Linked DNA regions of Brasilonema sennae CENA114. Each later gene encodes a partner of the first gene's protein in a complex. Links are inferred from orthologs where the notes say so. Each region holds a gene or a part of one and is shown on either strand. Other genes may lie near its edges.

Evidence for each region.
Region 2: the proteins of accD (region 1) and accB are in contact, whole or in part, in a solved structure (PDB 8UXZ), measured with the Escherichia coli proteins. The link is inferred for Brasilonema sennae CENA114 from one-to-one orthologs.
Region 3: the proteins of accD (region 1) and accC are in contact, whole or in part, in a solved structure (PDB 8UXZ), measured with the Escherichia coli proteins. The link is inferred for Brasilonema sennae CENA114 from one-to-one orthologs.

What each region holds. Positions count from the first base shown.
Region 1 is NZ_CP030118.1:3,602,357-3,605,327, forward strand. Bases 11-2,961 are described here. They hold accD (acetyl-CoA carboxylase, carboxyltransferase subunit beta), read left to right. Parts: upstream 11-981; coding sequence 982-1,941; downstream 1,942-2,961. Other genes in these bases: DP114_RS15330 (pentapeptide repeat-containing protein), read right to left, coding at 2,454-2,961. In the rest of the region: more of DP114_RS15330, read right to left, coding at 2,962-2,971.
Region 2 is NZ_CP030118.1:488,415-491,376, forward strand. The notes cover bases 21-2,962. They hold accB (acetyl-CoA carboxylase biotin carboxyl carrier protein), read right to left. Parts: upstream 1,797-2,962; coding sequence 1,245-1,796; downstream 21-1,244. Other genes in these bases: tmpR (bifunctional dihydropteridine reductase/dihydrofolate reductase TmpR), read right to left, coding at 21-68; DP114_RS02005 (NUDIX domain-containing protein), read right to left, coding at 62-511; DP114_RS02010 (ArsR/SmtB family transcription factor), read right to left, coding at 836-1,180; efp (elongation factor P), read right to left, coding at 1,929-2,486. In the rest of the region: more of tmpR, read right to left, coding at 1-20. UniProt on the Escherichia coli protein: This protein is a component of the acetyl coenzyme A carboxylase complex; first, biotin carboxylase catalyzes the carboxylation of the carrier protein and then the transcarboxylase transfers the carboxyl group to form malonyl-CoA.
Region 3 is NZ_CP030118.1:1,724,155-1,726,978, forward strand. The notes cover bases 21-2,824. They hold accC (acetyl-CoA carboxylase biotin carboxylase subunit), read right to left. Parts: upstream 2,197-2,824; coding sequence 844-2,196; downstream 21-843. Other genes in these bases: psbX (photosystem II reaction center X protein), read right to left, coding at 89-208; DP114_RS07295 (YggT family protein), read left to right, coding at 403-693; DP114_RS07305 (hypothetical protein), read right to left, coding at 2,267-2,584. UniProt on the Escherichia coli protein: This protein is a component of the acetyl coenzyme A carboxylase complex; first, biotin carboxylase catalyzes the carboxylation of the carrier protein and then the transcarboxylase transfers the carboxyl group to form malonyl-CoA.

The sequences.
Region 1 (2,971 bases):
GAATAGAATTTTACTGTATCCTAGCCTCATGCGAGGAGATTCGAGAACATCCAATTTTGCATAAAAGATCGTAGTCGGAGCATCTTGCTCCCTACTTCTATTGAAAGCGGGCTGTCCGGCCCCGAAGTCGCTACAACGCGCTTCTGTGCGCACTACAAAATAAAATAAATTTACATATTTGGGATACTCCTGGAGATTCTTGGTTTCTCCAGCAAGCCCTTGCAGTGTCTATCTCTACTTGGAGATACACTAGAACTGTAGATTTAATCACCACTACTATCTTTAAGCTTTTGATAACATCATCTTGTGAATTCAGCCCTGCAGTCTGGTTTTCCACACCCTGTAGAGTGATATTCACCACCTAAAGTAGCGTGTGCGTATTTCCTGTACAACACGCTTGTTTGTTCGCGCAAGCTTCCACAGAACTTGGGAGCGATAAGCCTCCGGCTTGACGCTTTGCGTATCGCATCGCCATAACTGTGTCGTACCTCCTCCAAAGAGACTGCGCGTACGCTGATCCAAAAGCTGTAGCCTTAGCCACAGACAGACCCTAAGCGTGAGTTGGATGATCCTCTTAATAACGGGTACCCTTTTGACAAGAAAAATTGATGCAGCAATTGCTTGCCTCTCATAACATACCAACAAATATTATTGATTTAGGGGGTGAAATCCTATTTGGGACAGGGGCTTAGTGGAGCTTTGTAGGTACCGTTACAACAGCAATGGACTGCTTTACTACTTTTTAAGTTTCCCAGAAGGCGAGCAAGAGACTTGAATTGGTTTACGTATTTTCGTTAAGCTGGCAACCAAAGATCTAAAATATGGTCTCCTATAGCTTACAAGACAATTTTGAATATGTTGTCATTAGTTATGAGTCATTCATCCTTAGTATGGACAAAGGAGTCATGATAAAAAACTAAGATTTTGACAGCATTGGTTTGATCTTTTATCAACATACTATCCACGTAAGATAAGATACAAATGGCGAACAACGAAGAATCACGCGGTTTAAAGTCTTTATTAGATTGGTTTGCAAATCGACGGAAATCAGGATCTACCATCCTAGAACCCCAAGAGCGTGAGATTGCTGATGGACTGTGGCATAAATGTTCTAACTGTGGAGTGTTGACATATGCCAAAGATCTAAGAGCCAACCAAATGGTTTGTGTTGAGTGTGGACATCATAATCGAGTTGATAGTGATGAGCGCATCCGTCAATTGATTGATGTGAATAGTTGGAGGTCGATAGATGAGCATTTGTGTCCTACCGATCCACTACAGTTTCGCGATCGCAAACCTTATATTGATCGCCTGCGGGAAACCCAGGACAAACTGAAGTTAATAGACGCCGTTAAAACTGGTTTTGGTCAAATAAATGGTTTATCCATTGCTCTTGGCGTTATGGACTTCCGGTTTATGGGAGGAAGTATGGGTTCTGTTGTCGGAGAAAAACTGACGCGCCTGATTGAGCAAGCCACTCAACGACGATATCCTGTGGTTATTGTTTGTACCTCTGGTGGAGCGAGGATGCAAGAAGGAATGCTTTCCCTCATGCAGATGGCGAAAATCTCTGCAGCTTTGGAGCGTCATCAAGAAGCGCGGTTGCTGTACATTCCCGTTTTGACAAATCCCACCACAGGTGGTGTAACTGCTAGTTTTGCGATGTTGGGCGATATCATCATAGCAGAACCAAAGGCTACTATCGGTTTTGCTGGGCGGCGAGTGATCGAACAAACCTTACGGGAAAAACTTCCAGAGGAGTTTCAAACTGCGGAAGATTTACTCAAGCACGGCTTTGTGGATGAGATTGTTCCTCGTACTCAGCTAAAACGAACATTAGCACAGTTGATTGCCTTACACCAGCCACCTGCACCAACGTCAACCCATAATAATATGGTGGTTTGGGAGACAAGAAGTTTGAGTTCTAGCGCTGTTGAGTAATCATTGCTTCTCGAACATTAGACTTTTTGCAAAACAGGGTAAGCGCATCTAAATTAGTGTTGACAAAAACATGTGTTTGTGTGTCAATGAATCATCACAGTTTCTCGTTTTGTATGTTTCCCAAGGGTCAAAGCGATACGTCTTCCCGCAGCATGCGCTTTGGGCTGAGGCGTGTGTTGCTTTTTTGCAATCGCCAAAAACATTATCAATAAACAAGAATTACTGCGACGATTTTCGGCTTGATTGACTCTGAGACGTTCTTATTTACAAGATGCGCTTACCCTGCTTACAAAAATCGAAAATTTGGATTTCCCTATGGAGTGTGGTGATTAAGTCTTCAACCCGACACGATATAATTGGTAGCTGCAAAAGAATTTTATTCAGGTCAGTCAGTTTGGGTGTATTGAAAAGTAGGGACGCACCCTGTTTGCATATCAAATGTAAATGAATTATCAGTCAGTTAATTGTGCTTCCAACTTACTGTTAGTTAACTAATCGGCGTGCGATCCGCGCTATGATGGAACATTATCTGTCAGGTGAGTTGTAACATCGTCTTGTGTAAATGTCATTTGATGCAGTTTCAGGTTTTTGGCTCCTGTTAAAATTGCCCCTTCCAGTTTTACATGACTTAGATTTGTCATGTTAAGGTTGGCTCCCATGAGGTTTGCCCCACAGAGGTTTGCTTCATGGAGAATTGCCATTTGTAGGTTCGTTCCCATAAGGTTTGCTCCGCAGAGGTCAGTTTCTCTGAGGCTTGCTTCAGAAAAATTGGCAAAAAACATTTCTGTGTTTTGCAGTTTGGCTGCATTCAGGTTTGCTTGTTGCAAATTGGCTCCATTCAGGTTTGCTTGTTGTAAATTTGCTCCAATCAAACCCGTTCCTTGTAAGTTGGCTTTACCCAACTTTGCTCCTTGCAAATTAGCTAAAAACAGCTTTGCCTCTTGTAAGTTCGCAGCTTTTAAATTAGACCCTTGCAAATTGGCTTTGTATAAATTAGCTCTTCGTAGATTAGCTCCACGCAAACTTGCTC
Region 2 (2,962 bases), 3.1 Mb from region 1 along the record:
GCTAGCTTGAGGGCGATCGCCCGTCCAATTCCTCCCGACGATCCGGTTACGAGCGCTTTTTTTAGCATTGTTCTTGAACTTTATTGTGATATAACTTGTCGATTTGCTTTTGCAGATAATCCAAAATCAATACATGGGTGTACGTATTAAGAGGATACTCTGTTGCCCTTTGGGGAGTCACCCATGCCCATTCCTCAATTTCTTCGTTGGGTGTGATGGTTTCGCCCTTCGAGAACGCGTAGTAGTTCACCATAATGAAATGGGCTTCCCGCACAAATTGTGAATCTAGAACTGCTTCTTGTAGTAACCCAAAGCGTACGTCAGTCAACTCTAAACCGACTTCTTCTCGAAACTCTCTTTTAACTGCAGCTTCTAGCGTTTCGCCCCATTCCACTTTACCTCCCGGTACACCCCATGTGCCTCGCCACTTGGTCGTTTTGACTATTAAGACTTGTCCATGAGAATTCACAGCAAGTGCCCCTACAGTCGTTAAAGGGAAATGCTTCTCCACAGATATCTGTCCGATTGGGTTTGATTTTGCATTACTTTGCCTTAACCATCTAGAATAACATCTCTAAGTTAAGCATTGACACAAAGGTGATTATGTGGGCACAATCTCACTTTCTGTTTTAAGTGTTCCAAATATAAAGTAAATACTAAGACATCAGTCTATTCGCTTTGTTTAGTACTTTGCAGCAAACTAAGTTCAGTTTAATACTGAATAAGCGCGGACTCGCTCGTGGAGTTATCTTGTGTTGTGTGTTCTGCATTTTGTTAGCGTAGCGGGCCGTCCGAGAGTGCGCCCCCTAAGGGGCTAGCCCGTTTTTCTCAAGAATTACTTGGTATTTAAGAACCGAAAATTACGGGCTTGCTGTTCTAACCTGGAGGCGAGTCGATCGCAAACCCTGTTACACAATTCAAAAATCATTTCATCTTCAACTCGGTAATAGGCACAGGTTCCTTCACTGCGACGACTAAGGATTCCCGCTTGCCACATGACCTTCAAGTGTTTTGATACATTAGCCTGAGAAGTCTGTGTTGCCTCTACCAATTCTTGCACGCATTTTTCTTCATCTCGCAGCAAATGCAACAGCCGTAGGCGCATAGGTTCACTCAAGAGGCTGAAGTATTCAGCCACTTGTTGCACGACTTCTGGCGGTACAGGCAACGCTTGTTTCATCAGGGCAGACCCGTAAGGACTCATTAAAAATTTAACAACTAGGCATCGATATATAGATTAATACTTAATCTGGGTTAATTCGCATCAAAGGTTGACCATATTCTACTGGTTCACCGTTTTGTACGAGAATTTCTATGACTTGTCCGGATACTTCGGCTTCAATTTCATTCATCAGTTTCATGGCTTCTATGATACATACTGCTTGACCGCTCCGAATGCGATCGCCCACTTGCACAAATGGTGCTTCGCCTGGACTCGGCGCACGATAAAACGTCCCCACCATTGGGGAAGGGATTTCCACAAACTTCTGTTCTATAACAGAGGAACCAATCGGTGGTGAGTGTACGCCAGAAGTATTACTGTCAGTGGGGCGGTTTGGCGGGGTTACCGTCACTGTCGGAGGCGACATTACTAACGGAATAGGCGGTGGAACTGGTGTGTTCGGTGTACCAACCGCCCCTAACGCCCCTTGAGGTGCTGCTGACAACATTGGAGGAACGCTTACAGCCTTACGAACTGTGAGTTCAAAATCGTCACTTTTGAGCGTGACTTCTGCAATGTCCGTTTGTGCGATGGTTGTCAACAGTTGGCGGATTTCATTAAAGTCCAATGGCACAGCTTTCCTTACCTCATGCAATTAGATCGTACAGAGACTTTATCTTTTGAAATGAATTTGTATAGTTAGGCAGGGATGGAAATCCCTGTCATAGATGAAAATCGGGATTTGCATCTAGAGGTGAGAAGAAAGTTACTCCCTGCCAAGGTATTTATCGTCACGGGTGTCTATACGGATGCGTTCTCCTTGAGAAATAAACAAAGGAACCATCACCATTGCTCCCGTTTCCAAAGTTGCAGGCTTAGAACCACCAGTAGCAGTGTCACCCTTAACACCTGGATCTGTTTGCACAATTTCCAATACTACGGAGTTAGGCAGTTCCACTTCCAGGACTTGGTCGCCCCAGCGAACAACATTGGCTTCCATACCTTCTTTGAGGTATTTTACGCGATCGCCAATCTGTGAGGCGCTCAATCTGCCTTCTTCATATGTTTCCATATCCATAAAGACGTATTCGTCACCTTCTTTATAGGTATGTTGCATTGTGCTTTTTTCCAGGTTAGCTTGGGGAACTGTTTCACCTGCGCGGAAAGTTTTTTCCACCACGCTTCCACTTTGAACATTTTTCAATTTCGTCCGCACAAAAGCAGAACCTTTTCCTGGCTTAACGTGGAGGAATTCCACCACACGCCATACGGACCCATCTAATACTATCGAAACACCGGGTCGAAAATCGTTGCTGGAGATCATGAAACTTTTAAAATTTTGGGAGACAATCGGGATTTATTTTAACCTCCAATAGGAGTGATTAGTTATTTCTTTGATCATTAGTTATTAGTACTTAGTCAAAAACCAACAGTTATCCTTCCTCCCCGACTTTCCCGGCGAACTTCACTTTTTTAGTATGCCAGCAACATGATATTAGCTGCTGCGGCTGAAAAAGACAGCAGCAATGATAATTAACCCTAAAAGCGCCAAAGGTACCCAGAGATTGGGAAAATCAGACAAACTCATAAAATAAAAAAACAAAAATCAAAAATTGTTTTTCGTCAAAAAGACGACAACTTTTTTTTAATGGATTAAATTCTAGTTGTCCAGCTGTCTAAATTTTCGATCATCCTGCGTTGAAGTGAACAATTCTCTTATCTCAATAAATTGTTCACTGGAGCTTGACTAATAAACGAGTATGTGCATATGCATTAGGAAACGAACAATGGTGTTGTTCG
Region 3 (2,824 bases), 1.9 Mb from region 1 along the record:
TTGCTAAGAGTTACCAATTGAGCAGTGAACTGGCGGAAAACCAGTTTTAAAACTAGAGGCGTGGTATGCCACGCCCCTACAATACATCTTATGAACGCTGGATTTTATCCTTCTGGCTCACAAAAAGCAATCCTACTGTGGCGGGGACAACAACAATTAATGCACCCCAAAACAGACTCCAAAGGAAATTTGCTAAAGATGGCGTCATAGATTTCAACCTTTTTTTACATACTTTATAACAATTCTAATGGTCTAGTAGACCGTTGAGAAGCCAGTTATCCCAAAGATAAATGATTCAAGTTGTTTAACAGCCTTTGGTTAAAATTAGAGAAAGGCTTTACAAACCTTAAAATCTGCTGATTCAGTTCTTTCCCTTTATTCAAAAAAAGTCAAGCTTAAATCATGACTGGTGCTGACCTTGCCATTTGGATTCTCGGTCCAATATTAGGACTGATGACATTTTTGTTTATTTTCCGGATTATTCTGACTTGGTATCCCCAAGTTGATTTGAATCGTTTGCCTTTTAATCTGGTCGCTTGGCCTACTGAACCTTTTCTAATACCGTTACGAAAGATTGTGGCACCTGTGGGTGGGGTGGACATAACCCCAATTATTTGGGTTGGTATCTTCAGTCTTTTACGGGAAATTCTTCTCGGTCAGCAAGGACTGCTGACCATGCTGTCTCGTGCTTAGTAACAAGGGGTGTAGGGGTGTAAAGGTATAGGCGTATAGAGGAAATGCATTTACGCTTGAGATAGAGAAAATGCATTTTTCTCTTATTCTCTTATTCTCTTATTCCCCTACACCCTTACCCCCCTACACCCTTAGCTTTGGTCACAAATACTACTGCACTAACGTTTTCATCTCCTGTACGAAACTCGTGTAGACTTGCCCCTGCAAAAACTGTGGGTGTTCCATGATTTTCTGATGAAACCCAATCGTTGTGGGTAATCCCGTGATGGCACATTCTCGCAGTGCTCGTTTCATACGGTTAATAGCAGTGGGACGGTCTGCTCCCCAAACTATTAACTTGCCAATGAGGGAGTCGTAGTAAGGAGGAATTTGGTAATCAGTGTAAACATGGGAATCTATTCTAACTCCTGGACCTCCTGGGGGGAGATAACCACTGATACGTCCGGGGGAGGGACGAAAGTCATGCTCAGGATCTTCGGCATTAATACGACATTCGATCGCATGACCCCGTAAAATAACTTGGTCTTGTGTCAACTTGAGTCTTTCCCCTTGAGCAACACGGATTTGTTCAACAACCAAATCTATCCCAGTAATCATCTCCGTGACAGGATGCTCAACTTGAATCCGGGTGTTCATTTCCATAAAGTAGAATTTGCCGGATTTATCTAAGAGAAACTCAATCGTACCTGCCCCACTGTAGTTGATAAACTGAGCAGCTTTGACGGCAGCTTGTCCCATTTTCTCTCGTAAATCTGGATCTAGAGCTGGACTGGGGGCTTCTTCTAAAAGCTTCTGGTTACGGCGTTGAATTGAGCAATCCCGTTCACCTAAGTGGATGACATTACCATAGTTATCAGCCAAGATTTGAAATTCAATATGACGGGGACGCTCAATAAATTTTTCCAGATATACTCCGGAATTGCCAAATGCAGCTCCGGCTTCGCCTTGGGCTGCTTGGAAAGACTTGACAAATTCGCTTTCAGAATGTACCAAGCGCATACCCCGTCCGCCACCGCCTGCTGTGGCTTTAATCATCACTGGGTAGCCAATTTTTCTGGCGATCGCCAAACCTTCTTCCTCCGACTCTATCAACCCATCACTACCTGGTACTGTGGGTACTCCAGCTTTTAGCATGGTCTCTTTCGCGGTGGATTTATCCCCCATCAGCCGGATAGCTTCCGCAGATGGACCAATGAAAGCAATATGATGGTCAGCACATATTTCTGCAAACCGAGCATTTTCTGCTAAAAAACCATAACCAGGGTGAATAGCGCTGGCATTCCGTATCAATGCCGCTGCAATAATGTTAGGAATGTTCAAATAACTTTTACTGCTAGCAGCTTCGCCAATGCAAACCGCTTCATCAGCAAGTTGGACATGCAGAGCATTACGGTCAACGGTGGAGTGTACCGCAACAGTCGCAATCCCCATTTCTTCACAGGCGCGGAGAATGCGAAGCGCGATTTCTCCTCGATTAGCAATTAATATTTTGTCAAACTTCATCTTTTAGCTTTTGATATCAGTCCTGTAGATTGACATTGTTCTGCCATCAAAATTGAAATTACGCAGAGCCTCATTTCAAATTCTGACTGGAGATTCCCAAAATTCCTTCCAAATATAAGGAAAGATTTCGCTGCTTGCCTCTACGGGTATTAACTAGACTAGCAGCAGCGATGTTGCCGAGTATGAGTTCATTTTCCCGACTTTGGCATAATAAGAGCGTACTGTGCGCTTCATGATGAGTAAGCGCGCTCTTGGTAGGGGAGGACAGTGCCCTTCGGGTAGCATGTGGCGTTTTCAAGCGCAGCCTGGCGACGGGCGTTCCCGGAGGGTAGAACCAATTGCCGAGCAGCTGATCGCGCGATACCTTTAATATCACTTGGAAAGTCATTACTTTTCTGTCCGTCGAGTATATCCATCTGTTGATAGTTGTGAATTCTTGTACTTAATTTTTTGTTACTTGGATATTACTGATGATAAATATTTTTGTTGTGCTATACTATATATCCAGGGAAACCTTGCGGATGTGGCGGAATTGGTATACGCGCACGCTTGAGGTGCGTGTGGCTTTGCCTTGCGAGTTCGAGTCTCGCCATCCGCATATTTTATTATTTAGTGCCAAGTTATGGGT